DNA from 2 places in the Mycolicibacterium pallens genome. Region 2 is predicted to be linked to the other one. Evidence: predicted binding sites of a transcription regulator. Region 2 holds the regulator's gene; the other holds the start of a gene.
The links. The regulator HspR, encoded in region 2, represses chaperone genes until heat shock. The targets are predictions, from matches to a motif close to ANNTGAGTNNNNNNNACTCANNT.
Positions count from the first base shown of each region.

Region 1: a site for HspR is predicted at 6,841-6,863, ahead of lon (endopeptidase La). Genes of this name have one in related genera too.

Region 1 covers NZ_CP080333.1:3,213,263-3,228,660, forward strand. The annotation lists gene K0O64_RS15855 (SulP family inorganic anion transporter) at 1-369, shown strand, start outside; gene K0O64_RS15860 (cupin domain-containing protein) at 366-737, opposite strand; gene K0O64_RS15865 (tetratricopeptide repeat protein) at 818-2,506, shown strand; gene K0O64_RS15870 (rhomboid-like protein) at 2,524-3,240, shown strand; gene K0O64_RS15875 (nucleoside deaminase) at 3,252-3,731, shown strand; gene K0O64_RS15880 (alpha-amylase family protein) at 3,728-5,035, shown strand; gene K0O64_RS15885 (DUF1810 domain-containing protein) at 5,030-5,446, opposite strand; gene K0O64_RS15890 (esterase family protein) at 5,671-6,669, shown strand; gene lon (endopeptidase La) at 6,875-9,196, shown strand; gene K0O64_RS15900 (TfoX/Sxy family protein) at 9,254-9,586, shown strand; gene K0O64_RS15905 (LLM class F420-dependent oxidoreductase) at 9,626-10,441, shown strand; gene K0O64_RS15910 (endonuclease) at 10,504-11,145, shown strand; gene K0O64_RS15915 (DUF72 domain-containing protein) at 11,149-11,877, shown strand; gene K0O64_RS15920 (SHOCT domain-containing protein) at 11,863-12,606, opposite strand; gene K0O64_RS15925 (Rossmann-fold NAD(P)-binding domain-containing protein) at 12,630-14,942, opposite strand; gene K0O64_RS15930 (acetyl-CoA acetyltransferase) at 15,033-15,398, opposite strand, start outside.
Region 2 covers NZ_CP080333.1:534,469-549,866, forward strand. The annotation lists gene K0O64_RS02420 (IS30 family transposase) at 1-1,039, opposite strand, end outside; gene dnaK (molecular chaperone DnaK) at 1,380-3,233, shown strand; gene grpE (nucleotide exchange factor GrpE) at 3,230-3,865, shown strand; gene dnaJ (molecular chaperone DnaJ) at 3,900-5,078, shown strand; gene K0O64_RS02440 (heat shock protein transcriptional repressor HspR) at 5,078-5,455, shown strand; gene K0O64_RS02445 (aldose 1-epimerase) at 5,529-6,431, opposite strand; gene K0O64_RS02450 (hypothetical protein) at 6,452-6,709, opposite strand; gene K0O64_RS02455 (FAD-binding oxidoreductase) at 6,793-7,968, opposite strand; gene K0O64_RS02460 (GAP family protein) at 7,992-8,660, opposite strand; gene K0O64_RS02465 (hypothetical protein) at 8,722-9,111, shown strand; gene K0O64_RS02470 (hypothetical protein) at 9,108-9,410, opposite strand; gene clpB (ATP-dependent chaperone ClpB) at 9,563-12,109, shown strand; gene K0O64_RS02480 (TetR/AcrR family transcriptional regulator) at 12,158-12,712, opposite strand; gene K0O64_RS02485 (FAD-dependent monooxygenase) at 12,797-14,014, shown strand; gene K0O64_RS02490 (alpha/beta hydrolase domain-containing protein) at 14,014-15,369, shown strand.

The DNA of each region.
Region 1 (15,398 bases), 2.7 Mb from region 2:
GACAACGCGTTGAACGCGGCTGGGACGTCGGCGGCCAAGGTCGGCATGGATGCCCTCGGCGGCGCCGGCGTGGTGTACGACGGACTGCAGACCCTTGGTGAGGGCGCGATCCTGGTGGGTCTGCTGCTGGGCACGATGGTGACGTTCATCCTGGAGAAGAAGTTCCGCTACGCCGCGCTGGCGTCGGTGGTGGCCGCGGCGCTGTCGTTTATCGGCCTGATCCACGCGCCGGAGATCGCCTGGGCCGCCAATCCTCAAGTGGCGCTGGGGTATTTGTTCTTCGCGGTGGTGTGCCTGGCGTACTCATTGCTGCCTGGCGCGAAGGAGCCGGTGACGGTCGACGAATCCGATATCGTCGCCGGGCACTAGTCCCTGACGAACGGGACCTCGGCGCCGTCGGCAAGCACGACGTAGAGCCGCCGCCACGGGTCCTCACCCACCAGCCGCCACTGATGACCGGAGCCCACGGTGTCCTCGGCCAGCAGGACGTCGCCGGGGGTCAGGATGAACTCCTCGCCGTCGCGAGTGGTGAACACCAACGTCCCGGCGAGCGTCACGACGAGCTGACGCACCGGCGCGGTATGCCAGGCCAGCGTCCCACCGCTGGCGGTCTCCTCCGCCGTCACCCGGGTCGAGGCCATCGCCGCCGACACCAGGTCGTCGTTGCGTCCTGACGTGAGATCGAGGCGTCCGATCTGGACGTGGGAGCCCCCATCGGGTCCGGTGAACAAACGCACGCAGCGAATCACGGTGCACCCTTTCGTTCTGGTCGGTTGCAACGGTATCGGCACTCGGCGCGCTGCCCTAGGGTGAGCGCATGGCGGTTCCGCTCGGCGACACTGAGCCGTACTACGACCTCGGCAGCTACCACCGGCCCGTCGACACCCCCTCACCGCAAGCGCAGGTGTGGTTCGACCGTGGACTGGTGTGGGCGTACGCCTTCAACCACGAAGAGGCGATCACCTGCTTTGAGCGAGCGCTGGCGCTCGACGCGGACCTCGCGATCGCCCGGTGGGGCATCGCGTATGCGATCGGGCCGAACTACAACAAGGGTTGGGAGGCCTTCGATCCCGTCGACCTGACCGCTTCCCTGGCGCGAGCTCGGATGGAACTGCAGCTCGCCGCCAAGAGCCGCGGCAGTGTCGTCGAGCATGCTTTGATCGCGGCGCTGGCCGCCCGCTTCCCCACCGACGATCCTTCTGACGCGGACGCGCTGGCCGCGGGGCATGTCGCCTACGCCGAAGCCATGACGGAGCTGGCGCGGGCGTATCCCGACGACGTGGACGTGCTGGCGCTGGCCGCCGACGCGTTGGTGAACATCACGGCATGGGCGTTGTGGGACACCGCAACAGGGGAACCGGCGCCCGGTTCACGAGCGGTGGAGGCGAAGGCTTTGTTGGACGCCGCACTGCGCACCGAGGCCGGCCGCGCCCATCCCGGGGTGCTGCACCTCTACATCCACGCGATGGAGATGTCCGCGCATCCCGAGGATGCGCTGCCTGCCGCCGACCTGTTGCGCGGCCTGGTGCCCGACGCCGGCCACCTGCAGCACATGCCGTCGCACATCGACGTGCTGTGCGGCAACTACCGAGACTCGGTGCTGGCCAACCAATCTGCGGTGGCCGCCGATCGGCGCTTCGTCGCCCACGCCGGACCGCTGAACTTCTACTCGCTCTACCGAGCACACGATCTGCATTTCATCGTGTATTCGGCGATGTTCGCCGGCCAGTCGCAGATCGCGCTGCAGGCCGCCGACGAACTGTCCGGACAGCTCACTCCGGAGCTCCTCTCGATCGAGTCCCCGCCGATGGCCGACTGGCTGGAAGCGTTCGTCCCACTGCGGGTGCATGTGCTGATCCGGTTCGGCCGCTGGGACGAGCTGATCGCCGAGCCGCTTCCTGACGATCCCGAACTGTATTGCAGCACAACGGCAACCATCCACTACGGGCGCGGTGTCGCGCATGCGGCCAAGGGGCAGGTGGTCCAGGCTGCAGCTGAGCGGGAAGCGTTCGCGGCGGAGTATGCCCGCGTCCCGGAGTCGCGGTATCTGTTCAACAACACCAGCCGCGACATCCTGGCTGTCGCCGCGGCCATGCTCGACGGCGAGATCGCTTATCGGGAAGGCGATTTCGAGGCGGCCTTCGATCACCTGCGGCGAGCGATCGCCCTCGACGACGCGCTGCCCTACGACGAACCCTGGGGCTGGATGCAGCCCACGCGGCACGCCTACGGCGCGCTGCTGCTCGAACAGGGTCGGGTCGAGGAGGCCGCCGCGGTGTATGCCGCGGACCTCGGCCTCGACCCGACGCTGAGCCGGCCGTGTCAGCACCCGGGCAATGTCTGGAGCCTGCACGGCTACCACGAATGCCTGCAGCGACTGGGACGCGACGCCGAAGCCGGAATCATCGGCCGCCAGCTGGAGCTGGCCAAAGCCCGCGCCGACGTCCCGATTCTGGCGTCCTGCCTGTGCCGGGTCGAGGTTGTCAACCAGGACTGCTGCCACTGAGGCAGTAATCTCGACAGGTGCACGACGGCCTCGAACCTCCCTCGCCGGTCCTTCCGACGCGGCGCGGCTGGCCCGGCCGGGTCGTGCATTTCATCGGCAGCGCACCGATCACCTTCGGCTGGCTGGCGGTGCTGTTTCTGACCACGATCGCCCAGCACCTGCTGCCGCGCTGGCACCTGCTCGAGCTGCTGCGCAAGGACTCGACCAACCTGCACCACCTCGCCTCCGACCCGATCCGCGTGCTGATCACCAGCCTGCTATGGCTCGACGGCGCAGCCTGGTGGCCGTATCTGATCGGGTTCTGCCTCTTTCTGGCACCCGCCGAACGCTGGCTGGGCCATCTGCGTTTCGTGATCGCCGGGCTGATCGCCCACATCGTCGCCACCTATGCCAGTGAGGGATACCTGTACTGGCAGATCCAGGAGGCACTGATCTCACCGCGGTACCTCAACGCCCGCGATATCGGGGTCAGCTATTTCGCCGTTGGCATCGTCGGCCTGCTGACGTACCACATCGCGCGGCCGTGGCGCTGGCTGTATCTGTTCATCGCGCTCGCCTACTGCATCGGGAATGTGGTGATCACCCCAACGTTCACCCCGGTCGGGCACCTGGTCGCGCTGTTCGTCGGGTTCGCCTGCTATCCGCTGGCCCGTGGCCGTCCGGGCTCGCCGGTGGATCCGATGCGGCTGTTGGACCTTTGGCGCTTCCGGCATCCTCCGACACCGGTTGCGTAAGCTCAGACAGCGTGGCGCTCGACGACGAGGACATCCGCCGGCTCGGCCGCTGCGTCGAGCTTGCCCGCACCGCGCTGAACGCCGGTGACGAGCCGTTCGGCTCGATCCTGGTCGACGCCGACGGCACAGTCCTGTTCGAGGATCACAACCACGTGGCCGGTGGGGACGCCACCGCGCATCCGGAGTTGGCGATCGCGCAGTGGTCTGCAGCCAACCTCTCCCCCGATCAGCGCGTCGCCGCCACTGTCTACACCTCCGGCGAGCACTGCCCGATGTGCGCGGCAGCGCACGCATGGGTTGGCTTGGGCCGCATCGTTTTTGCCGTCGCCGGTGAGCAGTTGGCTCGCTGGCTGGCCGAGTGGCAGGCGCCGCTGCCGCCGGTGGCGCCGCTGCCGATCACCACGATTGCCCCACATCTGACGGTCGACGGCCCCGCTCCTGGGTATCAGGACGAGATGAAGACTCTCTACGCCGCGAAGTTCGCGCCATGAGCGACTGGGTGCGCCACGCCATCTGGTGGCATGTCTATCCGCTGGGTTTCGTCGGCGCGTTCCCGGCCACCGACCCACCCGGTCCCGGTGAGCACCGGCTGAGCCGCCTGGTCGACTGGCTCGACCACGCGGTCGAACTCGGCACCTCGGGGATCGCGCTGGGCCCGGTGTTTGCCTCCCGCACCCACGGGTACGACACCACCGACCACTACCGCATCGACCCCCGGCTTGGTGACGACGGCGACTTCGATCACCTGGTCGCCGAAGCGCATCGGCGTGGGCTGCGCGTGCTGCTCGACGGTGTGTTCAACCATGTCGGAACAGATTTCGAGCGTTATCGGCGAGCTGTCGAAGGCACCGACCCCGACGCCCGGGCGTGGTTCCGTGGCCGGCCCGGCCACTTCCATACCTTCGAAGGCCACAGCGAACTCGTCACCCTCAACCACAAGAGCCCGGTTGTCGTCGACTACGTCGTCGACGTGATGAACCACTGGCTGAGCCGGGGCGCCGACGGATGGCGGCTGGACGCCGCGTACGCGGTGCCGGAGTCGTTCTGGGCGCAGGTGCTCCCCCGAGTCCGGGAAGCCCACCCCGACGCGTGGTTCGTCGCCGAGGTGATCCACGGTGACTACGCGGCGTTCGTCGACGGCTCCGGTGTCGACTCGGTGACGCAGTACGAGTTGTGGAAGGCGATCTGGAGCAGCCTCAACGACGGCAACTTCCACGAGCTCGACTGGGCGCTGCAGCGCCACAACGACTTTCTGTCGCGCTTCGCGCCACTGACGTTCGTCGGCAATCATGACGTCACCCGCATCGCCAGCAAGCTGGAGCGCTCCGAGCAGGTGGCGCACGCGCTGGTGCTGTTGTTCACCACCGGCGGCGTCCCTGCTGTCTACGCCGGTGACGAACTCGGATACCGTGGCGTCAAGGAAGAACGGGCCGGCGGCGACGACGCGGTGCGTCCCAAATTCGGCACTCCGCCGGTTCCACTGGACGCCGCCGGGCGCGAAACATGGAATCTGCATCAGTACCTGATCGGTCTGCGCCGGCGAAATCCGTGGCTGTTCGACGCGAAAACAACTGCGCTGCAATTGGACAACCGCGGATACGCCTACGAGACCCGCAGCGGTGACGAGGCGCTGATCGTCGCGCTCAATATCGACGACTCGCCGATGTCGCTGCCGGTGGCCACGCTCATAGGTGGGCAAGCCCAACTGGTGGGTGGCACGGGGGCGCCGCCGGACGAGGTCGTCGACGAGGTGGTTGTCCCGCCGCAGGGCTGGCTGGTGCTGCGGCCGCTATAGCAACTCGAGTGTGCGCGCGTCCTGCTCCCCGCCATAGAACTTGTCAAGCACCGCGAGGAAGTCGGCGTTGTCGTCGGTGGCGTGCGCGAACAGCGTCATCGACGAACGCACCTTGAGGTTGTCGGGCCAGCCGAAGATGTCATTGACCGAGCGGCCGTCGATCGCCGTGACCAGCCGGGCACATTCGCGCAGCCGCGTCCCGAGCAGCGGATGCGCCAGGTATGCCTGCGCCTCAGCGAGCGATTCGATCCCGAAACGCTTTGCCGTTGAACTACTTCCGAGTGTGGCGAGCTGCGGAAAGATGAACCAGATCCAGTGGCTGCGCTTGGCGCCGGCCCGCAGCTCGGCGAGCACCTGGTCATAGACGCGGTCCTGGGCATCGACGAAGCGCTGCAGATCGAACGGGTCCATGCCTCGACTCTACCGTTGCATTCGCGTGACCTTTCCGTTATTGACGCCAGATCAAAGCTGTTGGCGTGCTGGACATCCCGAGTCCAGCGCGTCTCCTGATCGTTAGCGAACCGCGATATGCCACACCGCCGCGCGTGCCGAGTCCGGGCTACGCACCGTGATTAGCTGCCAGAGCACAGCACTTCTCCACTGTGAAACACGTACGAAAGGTGATGGTTTCCGTCATGAAGATCGTCGATAAGTTGCGAGGCACTTGGTTGCGCCGCGTGGCCGCAGCCTTCGTGGCCGCACTAGCTCTGCCCGGCCTGATTGGTGTCGTCGGCGGGTCGGCGACCGCGGCCGCCTTCTCCAAGCCCGGCTTGCCGGTGCTCTACCTCGATGTCCCGTCCGCCGCGATGGGACGCAATATCCGTATCCAGTTCCAGGGCGGCGGCCCGCACGCCGTGTACCTGCTCGACGGCCTGCGCGCTCAGGACGACTACAACGGCTGGGACATCAACACCCCGGCGTTCGAGTGGCTGTACGGCTCGGGTCTGTCGACGGTCATGCCGGTCGGCGGTCAGTCCAGCTTCTACACCGACTGGTACCAGCCGTCGCAGGGCAACGGGCAGAACTACACCTATAAGTGGGAAACGTTCATGACCCAGGAGCTGCCGGCGTACCTGGCCGCCAACTACGGCGTCAACCCGAACGGCAACGCCGTCGTCGGTCTGTCGATGGCCGGTAGCGCGTCGCTGACCTACTCGATCTACTACCCGCAGAAGTACGTCTACGCCGCATCGCTGTCGGGCTTCCTGAACCCCTCCGAGGGCTGGTGGCCGATGCTGATCGGTCTGGCGATGAACGACGCGGGCGGCTTCAACGCGCAGAGCATGTGGGGTCCGTCGTCCGACCCGGCGTGGCGGCGTAACGACCCGATGGTCAACATCAACCAGCTGGTCGCCAACAACACCCGGATCTGGATCTACTGCGGCACCGGTACGCCGTCGGATCTCGACACCTCCGGTGGCGGCGGCAACCTGATGGCCGCTCAGTTCCTCGAAGGCTTCACGTTGCGGACCAACAAGACCTTCATGGACAACTACCTCGCGGCTGGTGGACGCAACGGTGTGTTCAACTTCCCCGCGAACGGCACGCACAGCTGGGGCTACTGGGGCGCGCAGCTTCAGCAGATGATCCCGGATATGCAGCGGGTTCTGGGAGCCACTCCTTCCGCTGGCTGATTTACCCCCGAACAACAGCGAGCCTGTCGCCACCCCCCGGCGGCAGGCTCGCTGCTTTGTCTGTGGGCGCACCTGCGCCGAGCGTCACTCCTGCGTCACGCTGGGCGTTGAGCGTGACTCCAGCGTGACGTTCGGCGCCCGACGGCCGGGGAACAAACTGGAACCACTCAAGGTTGAGTCGGTCAGACTGAACTTTGGAGGATTGATGGCTGAAGCCAAATCTGTGCCGGTGTTGTTCATCAGCGACCCGATCGTCTTGCCCGGAATGGTGGTGCCGATCACGCTCGACGACGCCGCCCGGGCCGCCGTCGATGCGGCTCGCGCGAGCGACTCCGGCAAGCTGCTGATCGCACCGCGCCTCGACGACCGGTACCCCTCATACGGTGTATTGGCGTCAATCGTGCAGGTCGGGCGGATCGCCGGCGGTGCTGCCGCCGCGGTCGTGCGCGGTGAGACACGCGCGCACATCGGCGCCGGAACCACCGGTCCCGGTGCGGCCCTGTGGGTCACCGTCGAAGAAGTGGCCGAGGGCGAGATCACCGAGGCCACCAAGGCGCTGGCCGCCGAATACAAGAAGCTGCTGCTGGCGCTGCTGCAACGCCGCGAGGCCTGGCAGCTGGTCGACGCCGTCAACCAGCTGACCGACCCGTCGGCACTGGCCGACACCGCCGGCTATGCGTCGTATCTGTCCGACGTCCAGAAGCGTCAGCTGCTGGAGACCGAGGACGTGGACGCCCGCCTGCAGCTGCTGATCGACTGGACGGCCGAACACCTTGCCGAGGTGGAGGTCAGCGACAAGATCTCGCAGGACGTGCGCGAAGGCATGGAGAAGACGCAGAAGGAATTCCTGCTGCGCCAACAGCTCAATGCGATTCGCAAGGAGCTCGGCGAGGACGAGCCCGACGGTTCAGACGACTACCGCGGCCGCATCGAGGCGGCCGACCTGCCCGAGAAGGTCCGCGAGGCCGCGCTGCGCGAGGTCGGCAAGCTGGAACGCTCCAGCGAGCAGAGCCCCGAGGGCGGCTGGATCCGCACCTGGCTGGACACCGTGCTGGACCTGCCGTGGAACACCCGCACCGAGGACTCGACCGACCTCAAGGCGGCCCGCGACATCCTCGATGCCGACCACCACGGACTGGATGACGTCAAAGACCGCATCGTCGAATACCTGGCCGTGCGTACCCGCCGCGCACAGCGCGGCCTGCAGGTCGTCGGCGGCCGCGGCTCCGGTGCCGTGATGGTGCTGGCCGGTCCGCCCGGTGTCGGCAAGACGTCGCTGGGCGAGAGCGTCGCACGGGCGTTGGGCCGCAAGTTCGTTCGCGTCGCCCTGGGCGGCGTGCGCGATGAGGCGGAGATCCGCGGGCACCGTCGTACCTACGTCGGCGCGCTGCCCGGCCGTATCGTTCGCGCGATCGGCGAAGCCGGATCGATGAACCCGGTCGTGCTGCTCGACGAGATCGACAAGGTCGGGTCGGACTACCGCGGCGACCCGTCGGCCGCCCTGCTCGAGGTGTTGGATCCGGCGCAGAACCACACGTTCCGCGACCACTATCTGGAGCTGGATCTGGACCTGTCCGATGTGGTGTTCCTGGCGACCGCCAACGTGATCGAGAACATCCCCTCGGCGCTGCTGGACCGCATGGAACTGATCCAGCTCGACGGCTACACCGAGGACGACAAGGTGGCCATAGCCCGCGACTACCTGCTGCCCCGGCAACGGGACCGCGCGGCGCTGACCCCCGAGGAGGTCACGGTCACCGACGAGGCGCTGCGCAAGATCGCCGCGGACTACACCCGCGAACCGGGTGTGCGGCAGTTCGAGCGACTGTTGGCCAAGGCGTTGCGCAAGGCGACCACCGAGCTGGCGGACAACCCGGACCCGCTGACGATCGACGAGCCGGATCTGGTTGGCTACCTTGGCCGTCCACGCTTCACGCCGGAGTCGGCCGAACGCACCGCAGTGCCGGGTGTCGCGACCGGACTGGCCGTGACGGGACTGGGCGGCGATGTGCTCTACATCGAAGCCGGGTCGACCGAGGGCGAGCCGAGCCTGCAGTTGACCGGTCAGCTGGGTGACGTGATGAAGGAGTCGGCGCAGATCGCGCTGTCCTACGTCCGCAGCCACGCCGAGCAGCTGGGTGTGGATCCCGCGGCACTGAACCGCAAGATCCACGTGCACGTGCCTGCCGGCGCAGTGCCGAAGGACGGTCCGTCCGCGGGCGTGACGATGGTGACCGCGGTGGTCTCCATGGCCACCGGACGGCAGGTCCGCTCGGACGTCGGGATGACCGGCGAGGTCACCCTCAACGGCCGGGTGCTGCCGATCGGCGGTGTCAAGCAGAAGCTGCTGGCCGCCCAACGTGCGGGGCTCGCAACGGTTTTCATCCCGCAGCGCAACGAGGCCGACCTGGACGACGTCCCGGCCGAGGTGCTCGAGGCGCTGACGGTGAAGCCGATGACCGATGTCGCCGACATCGTGGCCCAAGCGCTGGAGCCCGCCGCCGAGGCGGCCACGGCTGCGGCCTGACCCGACGCGTGATGCCGGCCCCGACACTTTGTCGGCGGCCGGCATTACCGTCTCTACATGGCCTACGACGAAGACCTCGCAAACCGCCTGCGCGAGCTGCTCGCCGGCGAACACGGCGTCGAAGAAAAGCGGATGTTCGGCGGACTGGCATTCCTGATCAACGGCAACATGGCCGCCTGCGCCAGCGGCAAGGGCGGCCTGATGGTGCGCGTCCCGCCCGACGACACCGCCGAACTGCTGACCCGCGACCACACCGAACCGATGGTCATGGCGGGCCGCGAAGCACGGGGCTGGATCCGCGTCGGCGACGACGGCGTGCGGACCAAGCGTCAGCTGCAGAGTTGGGTGACCCGCGGCGTCGACTACGCGAAATCCCTACCCGCGAAGTGACCCTGGAATAAATCGCGATGAGCCCTGCTTGTCGCGTGCATGACCCTTCCCGTCCGCGTTGCCGTCCAGATCCAGCCAGCCGACACCCCTGACTACGCCACGTGGCGCCAGGCCGTCCTGCATGCCGAGGAGATCGGCGTCGACGTCATCTTCGGCTACGACCATTTCCACGCACCGTTCATCGAGTCGATCGTCGACGCGAAACCGGTGCTGTCCCAAGTCCAACCGGATGTGAACAACTTCGAAGGCTGGACCGCGCTGGCCTCCTGGGGCGAAATCACCACGCGCGCCGAGCTGGGGCTGCTGGTATCGGGCATGGGCTACCGCAATCCCGATCTGCTCGCGGACATGGCCCGCACGGTCGACCACATCAGCGGCGGCCGGACCATCCTCGGCGTCGGTGCCGGATGGTACGAAAAAGACTACACCACATACGGTTTCGACTACGGAACCGTCAAGTCGCGGGCTGATGCGTTCGATGAGGGTCTGTTGCGCATCGAGCGCCGATTCCAGCTGCTGCATCCGGCGCCGCTGCGCAAGATCCCGATCCTGATCGGTGGATCCGGCCCCAAGCGCACGTTGCCCGCCGTCGCGCGCCACGCCGACATCTGGCACACCTTCCTGCCCATCGACTCCTACCGCGAGGCCAGCGCCCGCGTCGCCGAGCTGGCCGTCGGATTCGGGCGTGCCGACAGCGATATCGAACGCTCGACCTTCTTCACCGGTGCGAAGTCGGCCGACGACTACCTGGCCGCCGGAGCAACCTTGTTCCACACCGAGGTCCGCGCGTCCGAGGGCAAGTACGACCTGAGCACGGTCGAGAAAATGGTCGACTGGCGCGACACCAAACGCTGATATCTCTTACGCCGGAATGACGTCCCGTTTCGTCAGCTCGTTCCGCGGGTATCGCCTGGCAGATGGACGATGCGGAAGCCAGGCGGCTCATACAGCGACTGCGCCAGCACGCGGGCCGGACGTATGCCGCCGAAGCGGGAATCACCCTGCGGGACACTCCGATGCCGCTGTTCCAGCTCATGGTGCTGTGCATGCTGGCCAGCAAGCCGATCGATGCCTCGATCGCGATGCACGCGGCCAGGGAGTTGTTCCGGGCCGGGTTGCGCACGCCTCGGGCGGTGCTGGCGGCCAACCGGCAGACGATGATCGACGCGTTCGCCCGGGCGCACTATGTGCGCTATGACGAGAGTTCGGCGTCCCGGCTCACCGAACTGGCCACTCGCGTCAACGACGACTACCGCAACGATCTGCGCAACCTGGCCCGCATCAGCAAGCCCGACGTGCGATCCGCCAAGCAGCTGATCAAACAGTTCACCGGCATCGGCGACACCGGATCGGACATATTCCTGCGCGAGGTCCAAGACGTCTGGCCCTGGGTACGGCCCTACTTCGACAAGCGCGCCCTCGACAGCGCCGAGCAACTCGGACTCCCCCGTGACCCCGAGAAGCTCGCCAGTCTCACCGGCCGCGTGATCGCGCCGCTCGCCGCGGCGCTGGTGCGGGTTTCCCTGGACGACGACGTGCGGCAGCGCATCGCCGGCTGAGCCGTGACCGTCCGGATCGGCACCTCAGGGTGGTCCTATGACCACTGGGACTCGGTGCTGTACCGCCCGGGCCTGCCGGTGGCCAAACGGCTGGCCCGCTACGTCGAAATGTTCGACACCGTCGAACTCAACGCCAGCTTCTACCGGTGGCCCAAGGACGCCACCTTCGAAGGCTGGCGGACGCGACTGCCCGACGGGTTCACGATGACGGTCAAGGTGCACCGCGGCCTGAGCCACTACCGCCGCCTCAACAACCCGGAACCGTGGATCGACCGCCTCGAACGCTGCCAGCGCGCGTTGGGCGACAAGCGCGAGGCGGTGCTGGTGCAACTGCACCCCGACCTGGAACGAGACGACGCCAGGCTCGAGCACTTCCTGTCGCTGGTCCCCGACTGGATCCGGGTCGCCGTCGAGATGCGGCACCCGACCTGGGATGCCCCCGCGGTCTACGAGATCCTCGAGCGCTACCGCGCCGCCTACGTCGTGATCAGCGGGCCGGGGATGCCCTGCGTGCTGCGCGCCACCACCGACCTGGTCTACGTGCGGATGCACGGTCCCGATACCGCGCCGATCTATGCCGGTGACTACACCGAGGACGACCTGCGCTGGTGGGCCGACCGGATCCGGGAATGGGAGGACCAGGAGCGCCGGGTGCTGGTCTACTTCAACAACGACGGGCACGGCCACGCCGTGCGTAATGCGTTGCGGCTGCGCGAGTTACTCGGCGGATGACTCCAGCAGACGCCGTCGCGCCGTCGCGAATTCGCTGTCGGTGAGGTCGCCACGGTCGCGCATGGTCTTCAAGGTCTGCAGTCGTTCGGCCACCTCGGGCGGCAGGTCGTCGGGCTGCGGAGCGGCCCGGACAATGGGTTCGTCCTCGACGAGCTCGATCAGCTGCGGCCCGGTCGGATCGACGCGCACGGCGAGCCGGTCGTCGGCCTCGGGTAGCTCACCGAGGGTGAACGTCGCGGTGACCCGAGCCTCGTAAGGTGCTGTGCCATCGGGCCGTTCGACGCGCAGCCGCAGTACGCGACGGCTGGCGTCCTTGTTCACCACGACGTTGAACGTCGGCCTGATGACCTCGAGCACCACGCCGCTGGCCGCGACCCCGCCGCTGCGCAGCTGGTCCACACGGGACACCTCGACGACCAACCATGCGGCATAACCGACGACGAGCGCGGTCCACAGCACCAGCCACCACATCGACAACGGCGTGGTCCAGTCAGCGGCCCACGGCACTACCGAGGCGATCACCCAGCCCAGCACCGCCGGGCGCGGCGACCGGCGTGAGATCGCCAGGAACACAACGAACTGCGCGATGTAGCCGCCCAGCCAGACGGCGAGCACACCGCCCTCGGCGGAAGTGGCACCGGCATGGTCGAGCAGCCGGGTGGCGGTCAGCGCCGGCGCGACGATCAGCACCCACCACAACGCCGAGAGCGCCGCTATCGTCCGCCACATCACTGGGCCACGGTATACGCCCGTCACGCTCCCACCACGTCACAGGCGGGTGCCAGCACGGTGACCAGCCCAGCCGAACCATCCACCCGGACCCGCATCCCGCTGCGCAACGTCGCCGGGATACCGGCCACGCAGGGGACGCTCAACGCCGCGTCACCCAGCATCACCCCGCCCGGGGTCAGCACAGCGGCCGGTGTGCCCAGCAGGGTCACCGATTCGATGTCGGCTCCTGCGACGACGGCGATGTCATCGTCGGTGAGGCCCGCGTCGGCGGCCGAGTCGACCACCCGGATCGTGCCTTCCGCAACACCCGCGACCACGCCGGTCCCGTGCAGTTCATCGGCCACCTGTGCCGGGTCCGGCGCATCGACCGGGGCCCACGCCGTGTCGATGACGGCGGGCAGGCGGAGGGTCTGCAGCCGCTCGCGCTCGGCGATGCGGCGCTTGATGCGCAGCCGTGTGTCGGCGGGGACGGCCAGCGCCTCCTCGACGGTGAGCTGGAAGACGTCGTCGAGGGCCGCGATCTTGTCCGCGGCCATCAGCCGGCGGCCCAATTCCCGTACCGCAAGCCGCAATTGGTGGGTGAACCGCAGCGTGGTGTCATATGCCACCGCCCGGCAGGCCTGCGCGCCGGGTACCGTCGGATCTTCGTGATAGCCGGAGCCGTGCACCCGGATGGCCGCCGCCAACACAGCGTCGGGACGGTCGCCAACCGTGCGCGTCGCGAGTTCGACGCCGCCCGGCCCGCGATGCCCGACATGGGCCAGGGCGGCCTCGAACGCACTCGCCAGCATCGGGGCGCCGGTGCGGGCGGCCGCCATATCGCCGGCCTCCAATGCCGCGCGGGCATACGGATGCGCACGCAGCACGCGCGCCAGCGAGTCGATCTCGGTGCGGATGCTCACCATCTGCTCCGCGCCGTCGAGGTGCGCGGGAGCCACCTCGGCGAGCAGGACCGCGAGCGCGGTCAACGTCCATCCTTCGTGAATTCGACTGCGCAGCAGTCGAATCCGAGCATCGAGCTGGGCGTCACGCAGCAGGGCGACATCGCGCCGCTCGGCGTCGGCGGCGTGCCGGTAGTCCCGCAGATGACGGTTGTACATACGGGCCGAGGCGAGCAGGCGAGTCGTCGAGAGCGCACCGGTGACCGCCGCCAGCAGACCGGGGCCCGCGGTTGCGTCATCGCCCGCGGCGCGCAGCCGCCGAGACAGGGCGGCCGCCCGGGAGGGCAGCCGCGGCTCTGCGGCCGCCAGGGCCGAGGCGCCCAGGTAGATCCGGTGGCCGAAGGACGCGACCAACCTGCTCTCCCATTCGTGCGCGACCGAGTCACGAAGCTCCAGCAGCGCAGACAGCGACCGTCCGGCCAGTCGCAGCCCGCTCAGGTGGAGATCCAGCGACATCGGCGTGAACGGGCCCGCGCCCGCATCACTCAGCGGGCTCGCGACGAATACCGGGAAGCGCGGGTCGATCCGGTCGTCGAACTCGCCGTCGAGCCCTTCGGGCGCAGCACCGCCGCCCGCCGCCCGCGGCACCGTGGTGACCGGCAACGGGATTCGTCCGGCGACGGCGACCGCACCGGCCGAGCCGATCTTGCGGCCCTGCAGCCCACGCACCGTATCGGCAATGGCATCGCTTGCGCCCCAGCCACATTCGAAGTCCCACTCGGTACGCAGCGGGCTCAGATCGAGCGGCGGGCACAACTGCGGCCAACCCGACACGCCGCGGACCCTGGGGTGCGGGTCCACCCCGGCGAGCAGCCGGCTGGCGGAGACCACGGTGGTGACGTCGGCTCCTGCCAGGTCGACGATGCCGGTGCGGTCGGTAGCGACGGCGAGGACCAGGAACCGGATCAGGTCGTCGATGTGCACCACATGCAACGACCCTGTCGCGGCACCGCTCAGCAGAGCCGCCACCGAGCGGCACACCAGAGCGTTGGTCTGCCTTCCCACCGGAGCGGCGATGCGAACCACGAGGTTCGGCGCCCAGCCGGTGCTGACCAGATCCTCGACCTGCTGCCAGCTGCGCGGAGCCAGCAGCGACAACGACGGGAACACGATCCGCGCACCACCGCGGGCTGCCGCGTCACACACCCGGGCGACGTCGGCGGGACGGGTCGCCGCGTGGCTGTCGTCGGGCAGGGGAATCACGACATCCGCCAGCTCGGCCAACCGGTACAGAACCGGGTGGCTCAGGGCCGCACCGACGAAGTCGACACCCGGATCGAGGTCACGGTGGGGACACGCGGCGATGCCGTACACGTCGTGACCGGCTGCCAGCAGGCTCTGGGCGAGGGCGCGACCTAGCTCTCCGGTGACCTCCGTGAGCAAGATCCGCATGCCACGCCCCTAGTTCCCCCGTCGTACTGCGACGAGAATAAGCAGGTCGCGACGAAAAAATCGACCTTTCGACTCCCGAGGGGACGCCGATCAGGACAGGCTGGCCCGGCCGTCGGCATGCACGCGGACCTTGGCACCGGCGATGTCCTCGGCCACGGTGACAGCCGCCGCGTCCGCGTCGTCGATGACGGCCATCGCGCGGGCGTCCTCGGTGGTCCGCACCGTCAGGAACGCCTTCTCCGGACGTCCGTCGCGGTCGAACGGCGTGGTCCAGGACTCGACCGTGCCCTCGCCCTCCCACTCGACCACCGCGGTGCGGGTGGGTTCGCGATCGACCTCGGGCTGCACGTCCTCCCAGCGGAACGCGGCCGGCGGCGGGGTCGCGCTGTAGACACCGAAGCTGTGCTTGGTCAGGAAACCGCCGTTGGCGGTGATCAGGCCATAGGCGCCGGGTTC
Region 2 (15,398 bases):
GCCACGGGGAGTGCGGGTCGCAGAAGTAGATCTCCAAATCGAGCGCCTCGGCGATCTGTGCATGATTGGACATCTCCTTGCCCTGATCCCAGGTCAAGGTCTGGCGCAGCAGCGCCGGCAACTGCGACATCTTGGCCACGATCGCGTTCTGCACCGCTTCGGCGGTGTGATTCTCGGGCAGGTGCAACAGCAGCGCATATCGGGTCGATCGCTCCACCACAGTGCCGATCGCCGACCCAGACTCCGTGCTGCCCAAGATCAGATCGCCCTCCCAATGCCCAGGTAGCGCCCGGTCGAGGACTTCGGCGGGACGCTGGCTGATGTTGACCATGCCCGGGATGCGTCCGCGGCGTTCCCCGGGGCGGCGCCGGGGATGACGCAATGCCCGGCCGGTGCGCAGGCACAGGTGGAGTTCGCGACGTAAATTCCCTTTACCCTGCACATATATCGACTGGTAGATCGTCTCGTGAGACACGCGCATCTCCAGGTCGTCGGGAAACTCCGCCACCAGCCGCTGGGCGATCTGCTCGGGGCTGAGAAAGTCCTTGAGCCAAGTTTGCACGTGATCGTGCAGGCGCTGGTTGGCGGCCAGCTTGCGCGGGTGCCGACGGCGGGCGTTGCGTTGCGCGCGCCCCTGAGCGGCGCTGGCGAAATAGTGCGGCCGTCGCAACGGCCCGCCCCGCCAGGGTGCACCGAACCGGAACTGCGGACGGTACTTGTTGCGACCATCGGAGCTGTTGCGTTTGATTTCGCGGCTGATCGTCGAGGCCGACCGATCCAACCGCTCGGCGATGGAGCGAATCGGCTCCTGGGCGGCAACCCCCAACGCGATCTGTTCCCGCTCAAGGAAACTCAGCCGTGTATATCGCCGGGCCACACCAGAAACAATCTTCGGCTTCACCCCGCCAGCGTTACCGAACCACTGCCTACCAGTGGTCGGTGGCACGCCGGCGGCTATCGCGGCCTCATCGACTGAATCACCCAAGCGGACACGAGCCCAGAACAAACGAACCGTCGAAGGCGGATGACCAGGACGCACCAAAAAACCCCTCAGCTAGGAGCTGTTGCACTAGACCCTTGAACCCAAGGCACTCCCACCGACGAAAGGTCACACGCTCGGCGACCTTCGCCCCCCCGCATCTGGCGGGTGTGCGGTTTCATCCGTAACGCGCCGCTCGCGGCGTATCAACCCGCACACTCGCGGGCGTCGCTCTCGTGTGCAGAACACCCTGGGAACAAATCCGGAACACCCGCCGTTGACCCGTTCGACAACTTGAGTGAAACCGACTCAACTCTGGCTTGACAGGCGCCCGGCAAGAGAGGCAGTCTTGAGCCTGGTTCGCTCAGACCCAAAGACGTAACTATCAGGAGGATTCAACATGGCTCGTGCGGTCGGCATCGACCTCGGGACCACCAACTCCGTCGTGGCGGTACTGGAGGGTGGCGACCCGGTCGTCGTCGCCAACTCCGAAGGGTCCCGCACCACGCCGTCGGTGGTCGCTTTCGCGCGCAACGGCGAAGTGCTGGTAGGCCAGCCCGCCAAGAACCAGGCAGTGACCAACGTGGACCGGACCATCCGTTCGGTGAAGCGGCACATGGGCACCGACTGGTCCGTCGAGATCGACGGCAAGGACTACACCGCGCAGGAGATCAGCGCTCGCGTGCTGATGAAGCTGAAGCGGGACGCCGAAAGCTACCTCGGCGAGGACATCACCGACGCGGTCATCACCGTGCCCGCGTACTTCAACGACGCCCAGCGTCAGGCCACCAAGGAAGCCGGCCAGATCGCCGGCCTCAACGTGCTGCGCATCGTCAACGAACCGACTGCTGCGGCGCTGGCCTACGGCCTGGACAAGGGCAGCAAGGAACAGACCATCCTGGTCTTCGACCTCGGTGGCGGCACGTTCGACGTCTCGCTGCTGGAGATCGGCGACGGCGTCGTCGAGGTCCGCGCGACCTCCGGTGACAACCACCTCGGCGGCGACGACTGGGATGACCGGATCGTCGAATGGCTGGTCGACAAGTTCAAGGGCACCAGCGGCATCGACCTGACCAAGGACAAGATGGCCATGCAGCGGCTTCGTGAAGCCGCCGAGAAGGCCAAGATCGAGCTGAGCTCCAGTGGCAGCACCTCGATCAACCTGCCCTACATCACCGTCGACGCCGACAAGAACCCGCTGTTCCTCGACGAGCAGCTGACCCGCTCGGAGTTCCAGAAGATCACCCAAGATCTGCTCGACCGCACGCGTCAGCCGTTCCAGCAGGTCATCAAGGACGCCGGCATCTCGGTGTCCGACATCGACCACGTGGTCCTGGTGGGTGGTTCCACCCGCATGCCCGCGGTGACCGACCTGGTCAAGGAGCTCACCGGTGGCAAGGAGCCCAACAAGGGCGTCAACCCGGACGAGGTTGTGGCCGTCGGTGCCGCGCTGCAGGCCGGTGTGCTCAAGGGCGAGGTCAAGGACGTCCTGCTGCTCGATGTCACCCCGCTGTCGCTGGGTATCGAGACCAAGGGTGGCGTGATGACCAAGCTGATCGAGCGCAACACCACGATCCCGACCAAGCGGTCGGAGACCTTCACCACGGCCGACGACAACCAGCCGTCGGTGCAGATCCAGGTCTATCAGGGTGAGCGCGAGATCGCGGCGCACAACAAGCTGCTCGGCAGCTTCGAGCTGACCGGTATCCCGCCGGCTCCGCGCGGCGTGCCCCAGATCGAGGTGACCTTCGACATCGATGCCAACGGCATCGTCCACGTCACCGCGAAGGACAAGGGCACCGGCAAGGAGAACACGATCAAGATCCAGGAAGGCTCCGGCCTGTCCAAGGAAGAGATCGACCGGATGATCAAGGATGCCGAAGCGCACGCCGAGGAAGACCGCAAGCGTCGCGAAGAGGCCGACGTCCGCAACCAGGCCGAGTCGCTGGTCTACCAGACGGAGAAGTTCGTCTCCGAGCAGCGCGAAGCCGAAGGCGGATCGAAGGTTCCGGAAGACACCTTGACCAAGGTCGACGCCGCGATCACCGAAGCCAAGACCGCGCTGGCCGGTACCGACATCGGTGCGATCAAGTCCGCCATGGAGAAGCTGGGCCAGGAGAGCCAGGCTCTCGGCCAGGCCATCTACGAGGCCACGCAGGCTGACCAGGCTGCCGGCGGCTCGGACGGCTCGTCGTCCAACGACGACGTCGTCGACGCCGAGGTCGTGGATGACGAGGATCAGGAGCGCAAGTGAGTGAAGGTCAGGAAGAACCGGTAACTGTCACCGACAAGCGCCGAATCGACCCCCTGACCGGAGAAGTTCGCGAGTCCTCCGGCCCGGCCCCCAGTGGGTCGGCGCCGGGGGAGTTCGCGGGCGAAACGCCGGAGGAGTCGGACAAGGCCGCTGAACTGCTCGGTGACCTGCAACGAGTGCAGGCCGATTTCGCCAACTACCGCAAGCGCGCGCTGCGCGATCAGCAAGTGGCCGGCGAGCGCGCCAAGGCCGCTGTGGTGAGCCAGCTACTGCCCATCCTCGACGACCTCGACCGGGCCCGCAGCCACGGCGATCTCGAGACCAGTCCGCTGAAGTCGGTCGCCGACAAGCTGACGGCGGCACTGGCCGGGCTGGGCCTGACGGCCTTCGGCGCCGAAGGTGACGAGTTCGACCCGTCGCTGCACGAAGCCGTGCAGCACGAGGGCGAGGGCTCCAAGCCGGTGCTGGGCACGGTGATGCGGCAGGGCTACAAGCTCGGCGAGCAGGTGCTGCGGCACGCGCTCGTCGGGGTGGTCGACACCGTGGAGGACGGTCCCGCCGGACAAGCCCAGAATGCCGACACGCCCGTCAACGGCGAGCAGAGCGGCGCGCAGAACGCAGAATCGAATTAACAACATGACACACGGTGAGAGGAGGTGACGCGGCATGGTTCAACGCGAATGGGTTGAGAAGGATTTCTACAAGGTGCTCGGCGTCTCCTCCGACGCCAGCGAGGACGAGATCAAGCGGGTGGCCCGCAAGCTGCTCGCCGAGAATCACCCCGACCGCAACCCGGACAACAAGGCGGCCGACGAGCGCTACAAAGAGGTCGGCGAGGCCAGGGACGTCCTGACCGATCCGGCCAAGCGCAAGGAGTACGACGAGACCCGGCGGATGTTCGCCGGCGGCGGCTTCCGGCGCGGCAACGGCGGCGGTGGGTTCGGCGGGTTCAGTGGCTACGGCGCCGACGGCGGCGAGTTCAATCTGAACGACCTGTTCGACACCGCCGGCCAGACCGGCGGCACGAACATCGGCGACCTGTTCGGTGGCCTGTTCGGGCGCGGCGCACAGCCACGGCCCAGCCGACCGCGGCGCGGGAAGGACCTCGAGACCGAAACCGATCTCGACTTCCTGGAGGCGACCAAGGGTGTCGCCATGCCGCTGCGGCTGACCAGTCCGGCGCCATGCACGAATTGCCATGGCAGCGGCGCACGTCCGGGCACCAGCCCGAAGGTGTGTCCGTCCTGCAACGGCTCCGGGGTGATCAACCGCAACCAGGGTGCATTCGGGTTCTCCGAGCCGTGCACCGACTGCCGGGGCAGCGGCTCGATCATCGAGCACCCCTGCGACGAGTGCCACGGCACCGGGGTCACCACCCGGACCCGCACGATCAACGTCCGGATCCCGCCGGGCGTCGAGGACGGTCAGCGCATCCGGCTGGCCGGTCAGGGTGAAGCCGGGCTGCGCGGTGCGCCGTCGGGCGATCTGTATGTCACCGTGCACGTGCGGCCCGACAAGGTGTTCGGCCGCGACGGTGACGATCTGACCGTGTCGGTCCCGGTGAGCTTCACCGAACTGGCTTTGGGGACAACGCTTTCCGTGCCCACTTTGGAAGGCAAGGTCGGAGTGCGGGTGCCGAAGGGCACCGCCGACGGCCGGATCCTGCGGGTGCGTGGACGCGGCGTACCCAAGCGCGACGGCGGCCACGGAGACCTGCTGGTCACGGTCAAGGTCGCGGTGCCGCCCAACCTCGAGGGTGAGGCGCTGGAGGCACTGGAGGCCTACGCGGCCGCCGAGCGGTCCAGCGGGTTCGACCCGCGTGCCGGATGGGCGGGTAACCGCTGATGGCCACAGGCGAGCCTCGGGAAAGCCGGACGTTTCTGATCTCGGTGGCCGCCGAGCTGGCCGGTATGCATGCGCAGACGCTACGCACCTACGACCGGCTCGGGCTGGTCAGCCCCCGGCGCAGTTCCGGTGGCGGACGGCGTTACTCGGAACGCGACGTCGAGCTGCTGCGTGAGGTGCAGCGGCTGTCGCAGGACGAGGGCGTCAACCTCGCGGGGATCAAGCGGATCATCGAGCTGACCAATCAGGTCGAGGCTCTGCAGTCTCGCGTCGAGGAGATGATGAGCGAGCTGGAGTCGTTGCGCGCCAACCAGCGTCGTGATCTGGCAGTGGTGCCGAAGAGCACGGCGCTGGTGGTCTGGAAGCCGCGCCGCTAGCTGATCTGGTCTCGAGCGTCACACCTGAGTGACGCTCGGCGCCCAACGTGACGCTGGGGTGACGCTCGGCGAATCAGAGCGCGCGGATGGTGAACACCGAAACGGCGGGCCGTCCCGGCACCGCGGTGCTGTAGGCGCCTGTGCTCAGCGCATTGGTCGGCGCGGCCATCGGTTCCAGCCCGACGACATCGTCATTGCCCGGCGCGAAAATCTGCGCGGCCGGGAATCCCTGATCGAAGACCACCTCGATGCGGCGCTCGCCGCCGGCGAGGGCGAACACCGCGCCCGGCGGCACCCCGTCGTATCCGTCGTCAAATGTCCTGTCGCCCAGCATCTCCGAGTACGCCGGCCAGTCCACCACCTCCCCGGTGGGGATGCCTCGGTCGTCCACCGGCAGATGGTGCAGCGGCGGTGTCTGCAGAGTCCACTCCGATCGCGGCACCCCGGGAATGGTCAGGTAGGGGTGAAAGCCGTAACAGAGCGGCACCGCCGCCGAGGTTGTGGCGGTCACCGTGGTCTCCACCGTCAGTGCGCGATCAGCCAGCGTGATGTCGAGGGTGACCACATGCGGGAACGGAAAGCTGGCCAGCAACGCCGGCTGGCTTCCGTAGTCCAGGTCGGCGATCAGCTGGTTCTCGGACTGCTCGGTGACCACCCAGCCCGCATACGCCGCGAGCACACCGTGGATCGGCAGGCCGTGCGGATCGGTACGCACACCGCCCACCCCGGGCGTCAACGTCACCGCACCACCGTCGACCTCATAGGTGTTGGCGCTCAAGCGATTAGCCCACGGATACAGAATCGGGATGCCGAGGGTCTTACCGTCGCTCAGATAGGCCTGCAGGCCGCGGCGCTGACCCAGCAGCTCCACGCCGTCGTCCGACAGCGAGGTGCACACCATGCCCGCCGACGGCACGTAGGTCGCCGTCAACGGTGACGAGGGATCACGCAGGAGGACGGACGGCAGCTCGGCCATCGTCCGATCCTATCGACGCGCTACCGGCTGGGCGGGGTCAGAACGCCGTCGCGGCGGGCTCGCCCGAAATTCGCCATCACCCGATCCACGACGATGGCGTACGCGGCGCCGCTGTTGAGGATGTCGTCGCGATCTTCATGACGGAGGTAGGTGTCCAGCCGCCGTTCCAACGGCCAGTCCCAATAAGTCAGCCCGGTGTAGGGCGAGCAGAGAAATCCCCAAGCAATGGTGTCGAGTTCGCGGGCATCGGTTTCGTCGGCGGAACCGGCAAGCGTCATCGCAACCCCTCACTGCCATCCCCGCCCCTCAGCCATCATCGCCCCTGACTCGGCAGATAGGAAGGGGTAAATATTGCGGCGGGTCAGCCCAGCGGATCGTGCTGAATGCGTTCGGCCGGTGCTCCCTTGGCGAGCAACGCGTCGCGGGTGGCGCGGACCATCGCAGGACCGCCGCAGATGAGGATCTGCCGATCGCCCCAACCGCCGTACTTGGTGACCACCTCGGGCAGCCGCCCGGTCTGGCGCACATGCAGTCCGCGTGGCGGCTGGACGTCGGGATAGTCGGCCGCCCAGGGCGGATCGCTGGAGTACTCCGACACCGGCGACACCGACAGCCATGGGCTGGAGGCGGCGATCTCCCACAAAGTCCGCAGGTCGTACAGCTCGCAGGGATAGCGCGCCCCGAAGAACAGGTGCACCCGCGGGTTCTCGCCGAAGCGGCACAGGTCCATGATCAGCGCGCGCAGCGGCGCCAGGCCGGTGCTGCCGGCCACCATCAGCACATCGCCGCCGTCGCGGTTTACCTCCATCGCACCGTGCGGGCTGGACAGCCGCCACCGATCACCCGGCCGGGTCTCGGCGACGATCGAATTGCTGACCATGCCGCCGACCACCGAGCGGACGTGGAACTCGATGAAGCCGTCGGGGTCCGGCGGCATGGCGGGGGACAGGAACCGCCAGCGTCGCGGCCACTGCGGCACCTGGACGTTGACGTACTGCCCCGGGTGATACGGCATCGGCCGATCCAGGTGCAGACGGACGACGGCGATGTCGCGCGACACCCGGTGGTGTTCGAGCACGGTGGCGTCCCACCACGCCGGGCCGTCTTCGGCGTCGGCCGCTCCGGCCATGATGCCGGTGATCAGATTGATGGCCTGGACGGCGGCGTCGTCGACGGCCGGTGACCACTTGTCGCTCAGCCGGCTGCGCATCGCCGAGTACCACGCCTGCCGCATGCTGTCGTAATGCCGTTGTGTGACACCGTATTTGCGGTGATCGCGGCCGAGTTGCGCGAGGAAGGCCACCGGCGCCTGGGCGCGCTGCGCGACGAACTCGCCGAACACCCAGTGCATGGCCTGACCGAAGGCGGCGCGCTGCGGCGCCAGCTCGGGTGGGAACAGGTCGCGCACTTCGCTGTCCAGGGCGAACCACCGGGTGTAGAAGCCGTGCAGTAGCTCATCGGCCGCGGAGTGCGGCACCTCGGAGTTCTCGAACGCAGCCCGCAGCACCGCAAGCGCATCACGATCCTCCAGACCCACGGCCGCGAGTGTAGGCGCGCGGACTATAGACCGTGAATGCCCTTGTACAACACCATGACGCCGATGACGATCAGGATCACGGCCACCAGTGTCGCGTGCTGGGCCTCCATCCAGTCCTTCAGTTTGGTCAGCGGTTCGTCGAGCCGTTCTCCGGCCACCAGGTAGGCCAGCACGGGCAGTGCCACCGAAGACGCCGCGACGGCGGTGAACACCGCGTCGGCGGTCCAGGCCCCGGTGGCACCGAGCCCCGCCGAGCCGATCGCCAAACCGGCTGCGGCACACATGAACAGGACCTTGGGGTTGACGACCACCAGGACGATCGCGGTGACGAAGGCGCGGGGCGGGCGGATGCTCGTCATCGACGTCAGCCATTTGGGCGTGTGCTCCGAGCGCTTGCGGGTGAACCACCGGTAGAGCCCGAACGCGATCAGTGCCGCGCCGATCACGATGCGGACGTAGGGCGCCCATGTCGGTTGCTTGTTGAGACCACCGAGGGCATTGGACACCAGCACGAACGCCGCGGTCAGACCGCCGATGCCCAGCACCCAGCCGGTCAGGAAGGCCAAGCTCGTGGGCCGGGGCGCGGGCGTGTGCAGCATCAGGATGCCGGGGATGATCGTCAGCGGCGACAGCGTGATGACCAGCGCGAGGGGGATCAGTTCGGTCAGCTCCGAACCCAGACCGGTCGTCACAGGTACCTCCTGGCGGTAGACGGACAACGCGCGGTCACGGCTGACCGTACTATCTCTGCCCGTGGGCAAGGATGCCGACGAAGAAAAGGGTGATGACGGGTCACACACCCTGATCTACGTCTCCGGGGTGGCAGCGCTGGTGCTGCTGGCGATGCTGGTGTACGCGGTGCTCGACACCGCCGAGAGCTCACAGCGGCGCGACGGCCCCGTGACGTATGCGCCGGCGATCAGCACCACGACGACGTCGAAGAAGACGTCGACGACGTCCCGCACGACGCCACGGATCTCGACGACCGACGTGAACCCGGGCTCGTCGACGTCGACGTCACCGTCGGAGACCACGAGCGAAGTGGTCATTCCGTCGGAGACGGAGTACTCCACTCCCACGACGACGACCACGCTGACCAACCCGTATGCCACGACGTCGGCACCCAACGCGGGACGTACCTAGCGCCGTTTGAGGGTCCAGGCCGGCACCCAGTGCGTGACGGCCTTGCGTTTGGGGCCGTAGGCGATGTCGTAGGTGACCAGGCCCCACCAGTCGCCCTGCTCGCACAGTCCCCAGCAGGACAACGTCCCCTTCACGACCTTGTGCATCTGCAGTCCGTGCGGGTGATAGCGGCCGGTCCGGTGCGGCTCGCGGGGGAAGAGCACGGTCAGATCGACAAGCACTGGCTCGGGTGGGTACACCGGCCGGAACGGCGGCCGCAGGGGCTGACCGTTGTAGCCGATCGACGTCAGGTCACCCACGGATCGATCATATGTTCGATTCGGGTCACGAAAACAGATGGCAGAAGGCCCTACCGAAATATTGGTCGAATCTTTTAAACTTGAGCGGAACAGACTCAACCTTGACGACGTTGTAAAGCTCGACAAGCTTTTCTAGACGAAACGGAGGTGTCGTGGATTCTTTCAACCCGACAACCAAGACTCAGGCGGCGCTGACCGCCGCGTTGCAGGCCGCGTCCGCGGCAGGTAACCCGGAGATCAGGCCCGCCCACCTGCTGTTGGCGCTGCTCACGCAGGCTGACGGCATCGCTTCGCCGTTGCTCGAGGCTGTCGGTGTCGATCCGGCCACGATCCGCGCCGAGGCACAACGACTCGTCGACCGGCTGCCCTCGAGCAGCGGTGCGACCTCGCAGCCCCAGCTCTCGCGTGAGTCGCTCGCGGCGATCACCGCCGCCCAGCAGCTCGCCACCGAGATGGACGACGAGTACGTCTCCACCGAGCACCTGATGGTCGGCCTGGCCACCGGCGACTCCGACACGGCCAAGCTGCTCACCGGTCACGGCGCCTCCCCGGAGGCGCTGCGGGATGCGTTCGTCAAGGTCCGCGGCAGCGCCCGCGTCACCAGCCCGGACCCCGAGGCCAGCTATCAGGCACTGGAGAAGTACTCCACCGACCTGACCGCCCGCGCCCGGGAAGGCAAGCTCGACCCGGTCATCGGCCGGGACACCGAGATCCGTCGCGTCATCCAGGTACTGAGCCGGCGCACGAAGAACAATCCGGTGCTGATCGGTGAACCCGGCGTCGGTAAGACCGCGATCGTCGAAGGACTGGCCCAGCGGGTCGTGGCCGGCGACGTTCCGGAAAGCCTGCGGGACAAGACCGTCATCTCGCTGGACCTCGGTTCGATGGTGGCCGGTGCGAAGTATCGCGGTGAGTTCGAGGAGCGGCTCAAGGCCGTGCTCGACGACATCAAGAACTCGGCCGGGCAGATCATCACGTTCATCGACGAGTTGCACACCATCGTCGGCGCCGGTGCCACCGGCGAAGGCGCGATGGACGCCGGCAACATGATCAAGCCGATGCTGGCCCGCGGCGAGCTGCGGCTGGTCGGTGCGACCACCCTCGACGAGTACCGCAAGTACATCGAAAAGGACGCCGCCCTGGAGCGGCGCTTCCAGCAGGTGCTGGTCGGTGAACCGTCGGTCGAGGACACCGTCGGCATCCTGCGCGGGCTCAAGGACCGCTACGAGGTGCACCACGGTGTTCAGATCACCGACTCGGCTCTGGTCGCGGCGGCCACGTTGAGTGACCGCTACATCACCAGCCGGTTCCTGCCGGACAAGGCCATCGACCTGGTCGACGAGGCCGCGTCGCGGCTGCGGATGGAGATCGACTCGCGGCCCGTCGAGGTCGACGAGGTCGAGCGGCTGGTCCGTCGCCTCGAGATCGAAGAGATGGCACTGGCCAAGGAAGAGGACGCTGCCTCCAAGGAGCGCCTCGAAAAGCTGCGCGCCGAATTGGCCGACAAGAAAGAAGAACTCGCGGAACTGACGACCCGGTGGCAGAACGAGAAGAACGCCATCGACGTCGTGCGCGAGCTCAAGGAGCAACTCGAGGTGCTGCGTGGCGAGGCCGACCGGGCCGAGCGCGACGGCGATCTGGCCAAGGCCGCCGAGCTGCGGTACGGCCGAATCCCGGAGGCGGAGAAGAAACTCGACGCCGCACTGCCGCAGGCCGAGGCCCGTGAGGCCGTCATGCTCAAGGAGCAGGTCGGTCCCGACGACATCGCCGACGTCGTGTCGGCGTGGACCGGCATCCCCGCCGGCCGGCTGCTGGAAGGTGAGACCGCCAAGCTGCTGCGCATGGAGGAGGAGCTGGGTCGCCGGGTCGTGGGCCAAAAGCGGGCTGTGCAAGCGGTTTCCGACGCCGTCCGGCGTTCCCGCGCCGGCGTCGCCGACCCGAACCGCCCGACGGGCTCGTTCCTGTTCCTCGGTCCGACCGGTGTCGGCAAGACCGAGCTGGCAAAAGCGTTGGCGGACTTCCTGTTCGACGACGAGCGCGCCATGGTCCGCATCGACATGAGTGAGTACGGCGAGAAGCACTCGGTGGCAAGGCTGGTCGGTGCCCCGCCCGGATACATCGGCTACGACCAGGGCGGTCAGCTGACCGAAGCGGTGCGACGGCGGCCGTACACGGTGGTGCTGTTCGACGAGGTCGAGAAGGCCCACCCGGACGTGTTCGACGTGCTGCTGCAGGTTCTCGACGAGGGCCGGCTGACCGATGGTCAGGGCCGCACCGTCGACTTCCGCAACACCATCCTCATCCTGACCTCCAACCTGGGGTCGGGCGGTACCGAGGACCAGGTGATGGCGGCGGTGCGCGCGGCGTTCAAGCCGGAGTTCATCAACCGCCTCGACGATGTGCTCATCTTCGATGCGCTGAACCCCGACGAACTGGTCCAGATCGTCGACATCCAACTGGCGCAGCTGCAGAAGCGGCTGAGTCAGCGTCGCCTCGAACTGCAGGTGTCGCTGCCTGCCAAGGAATGGCTGGCCAACCGCGGATTCGATCCGGTCTACGGCGCGCGGCCGTTACGGCGGCTGGTGCAGCAGGCCATCGGTGACCAGCTGGCCAAGCTGCTGCTGGCCGGTGACGTCCACGACGGCGACATCGTGCCGGTGAACGTCAGTCCGGACGGCGAATCGCTGATCCTGGGCTGATTGCTCAGCGCGAAGGTCCCCGCACTCCGGTGCGGGGACCTTCTGCGTTCAGGCGTCGGGCACGCCGAGGGCGGCGAGCGCTCCGGCGACCGTCACCTGGCGCAGTCGCTTGGGTGCGGTGTCGGGGAATTGTAGACAGCAATCCTGCATACCGCCGAACGCGATCACGCCGCGGGTGGCCTGCTCCAGCGTCGGACGTGGCCCGAAAACCAAGGTGCACAACCGTTTCTGCCACCCCAGCACCTTGTCCACCAATCCGAGGTCGGCCAGCGTCGTCATCTCGGAGACCGCCAGGATGAGATCGGTGCGGTGTCGGAAGATGAAATCGAAGTAGCCTTCCAGGAGTTCGCGGGGGCTGGCCGGGTCGGTCGATGCCCGCGTCTCCTGATCGACGATGAACTTCTCGCCTTCCTCGATCACCGGCGCAAGGATGCTGCGCACCAATTCTTCCCGCGAGGAGAAGTGGTAGTAGAGCGCGGGCTTGGTGATGCCCAGCTGAGCGGCAATGTCCTGCAAGCTGGTGCGTTGCACGCCCTTCTCAACGAAGAGATTCCGTGCGACGTCCTGGATCCGTTCGCGGGTGCCCGACGCCGGCCTAGTCACGTAACCACCCTAACTGACCGATCGTTAAGTAAGCTGCAAAGGATATTGCTTACCGACCGTTAAGTAAGTGGAGTGGAGGATCCCATGCGCGTACTCATCTCGGGCGCCAGCATCGCCGGACCCGTCCTGGCCTACTGGCTGACCCGCCGCGGATTCGATGTCACCGTCGTCGAACGCGCACCCGCGCTGCGCAAGACCGGCGGCCACGCCGTCGATCTATTCCGCCCGGCCATGGAGATCTCCGAACGCATGGGCGTCATCGATCAGGTGCAAGCCCGGGCCACCGGCACCACCCGGATGATCCTGCAGCGCACCAACGGGCGGCTGCCGGTGAACGTCGACTACCTGAAACTCGTCGGCGTCATCTCCGACCGGCACGTCGAGATCATGCGCGACGACCTCAGCCAGATCTACTACGACGCCGGACGCGACGACGTCGAGTATCTGTTCGGTGACCAGATCACCGCGATCGCCGACGACGGCACCGTCGACTTCGCCTATTCGGCGCAGCGGCGCTACGACGTCGTCGTCGGAGCGGACGGTCTGCACTCGGGGGTGCGGCAGCTGGTCTTCGGTCCCGACGCCGGGCACACCCGTTTCCTCGGCGGCTACCTCGCCGTGCTGTCGGTGCCCAAAGAGCTTGCGCGCGACGGCGAGATGACGAACTTCCTCGACGTGAAACGGTGGGCGGCGATCTACACCGCCGACCACCTCGACGATGCCCGTGCGGTCTTCCTGCTCCGCCCCGATCAGCCGCTGGAGTACCACCATCGCGATGACGCTCGCCAGCGCACCCTGCTGCGCACGGCGTTCACCGGCCTGAGCCCGACGGTCGATCGCTGGCTCGCCGAACTCGACGGTCCGGGCAGCTTCTATTTTGACTCGATCACCCAACTGGAGTTGACCAGCTGGTCGCGGGGCCGAGTCACCCTGGTCGGCGATGCGGGGTACTGCCCGGGGCCCGCTGTCGGTGGCAGCACCAGCCTGGCCGTGCTGGGTGCCTACGTACTGGCCGGTGAACTCGAACGGGCCGGCGGCGATTACGCCGCGGCCTTCGCCGCGTACGAGGCGGTGATGGCCGACCCGGTGCGGCACAGCCGCGCGTTCGCCCGCACGGTGGCCAAGTCCCTGGTGCCGCGGTCGGAGTTCGGGGTGTGGGCCCTGGCCACGGCGGGCCGCGCACTGTCCGTGGTGCCCGCCCGGTTGACCAGGGCCGTCGCCAAGCTCAACAACACGGGTGTGCGGCTCTACGACGCCATGGGATACCCCGACTACCCGGTGCCTGCCTCTTCTATTGATTGATGGTGCCGACCGCTGATCCCGTCATCACCCCGGTCCCCGGACAACCGAACCTGCTGACCGGGGCCTACGACCTGGCGACGGTGGGATATCGCGCCGACGAGTTCTTCGTCGCGGGCACCGCGGCGTCGTACGCGCCTGAAGGTACAGCCGACTACGTCACCCGCATCGTCGTGCTGCGACCGATCGACGACACCGCTTGGAACGGAACGGCGATCGTCGAGTGGCTCAACGTCAGCGGCGGAGTCGACGCCCCCGCGGTCTGGTTCATGGCACACCGGGAGATCGCCCGCGCCGGGTACGCCTACGTCGTCGTCTCCGCCCAGCGCGTCGGGATCGAGGGCGGCCTCAGCCTGGTCGGCGATGCGTCTCTGAAAAAGCTTGATCCACAACGTTATTCGACGCTGAGCCATCCCGGTGATGCGTTCGCCTACGACATCTTCACCCAGGTCGGCCGGGCCATTCGTAACGGTGTCATCGACGGCCTGGCGCCGGATGTCGTGCTGGCCGCGGGGGAGTCGCAGTCGGCCACCTTCCTGACCACCTACGTCAACGACGTCGACCCGGACGCCGCGGTGTTCGATGGCTTCCTGATCCACTCCCGATTCGGCTCGGCCGCACCGCTGGACGGTTCGTCGCTGCTCGACGAATCCGGGGCGTTCCACGCCGTGCCGGTGCCCTTCCGCGCCGACCTGCGCGCGCCGGTGCTCACGGTGATCACCGAAACCGATCTGCTGGGCGCGCGCCTGCTCGGCTACCACCACGCCCGCGTGCCGGACACCGAGCGTCTGCGGGTCTGGGAGATCCCCGGCTCCGCGCACGCCGACAACTACACGATCCGGGTCGGCTTCATCGACAACGGCGAGGTGCCGCTCGAGCAGATCGTGGCGGCCTACGCGCCGACCAACGACCTCATGGGTCAGCAGCTGCCGCACTTCATCAACTTCGCCCCGCAGCATCACTACGTGCTGCAGGCCGCGGTCGCGCAACTGCACGACTGGGTGCGCACCGACCGGCCCGCGCCGAGCGCGCCGTGGATCGACCTGACCGACACCGACCCGGTTGAGATCGTGGTCGACGCGAACGGTCTGGCCACCGGCGGCCTTCGAACCCCGTGGGTGGACGTGCCGACCGCCCGGACATCCGGGGCCGGCGCCGACGACGACAACGTGCTGCTCGCGATTTTCGGCTCCGGTCAGCCGTTCGACGCTGAGACCTTGGCGAGGTTGTATCCCGGCGGGCGGACCGACTACCTGGAGCGGTTCACCGCGGCGCTGGACGAGGCGATCGCCGGCGGCTTCCTGCTTGCGGCCGACCGCGAGGAAATACTCGAACTCGCCGCGGCGACCGGGCCGTAATAGCTCTGTGACCTGCTGGAGTTCTCGCA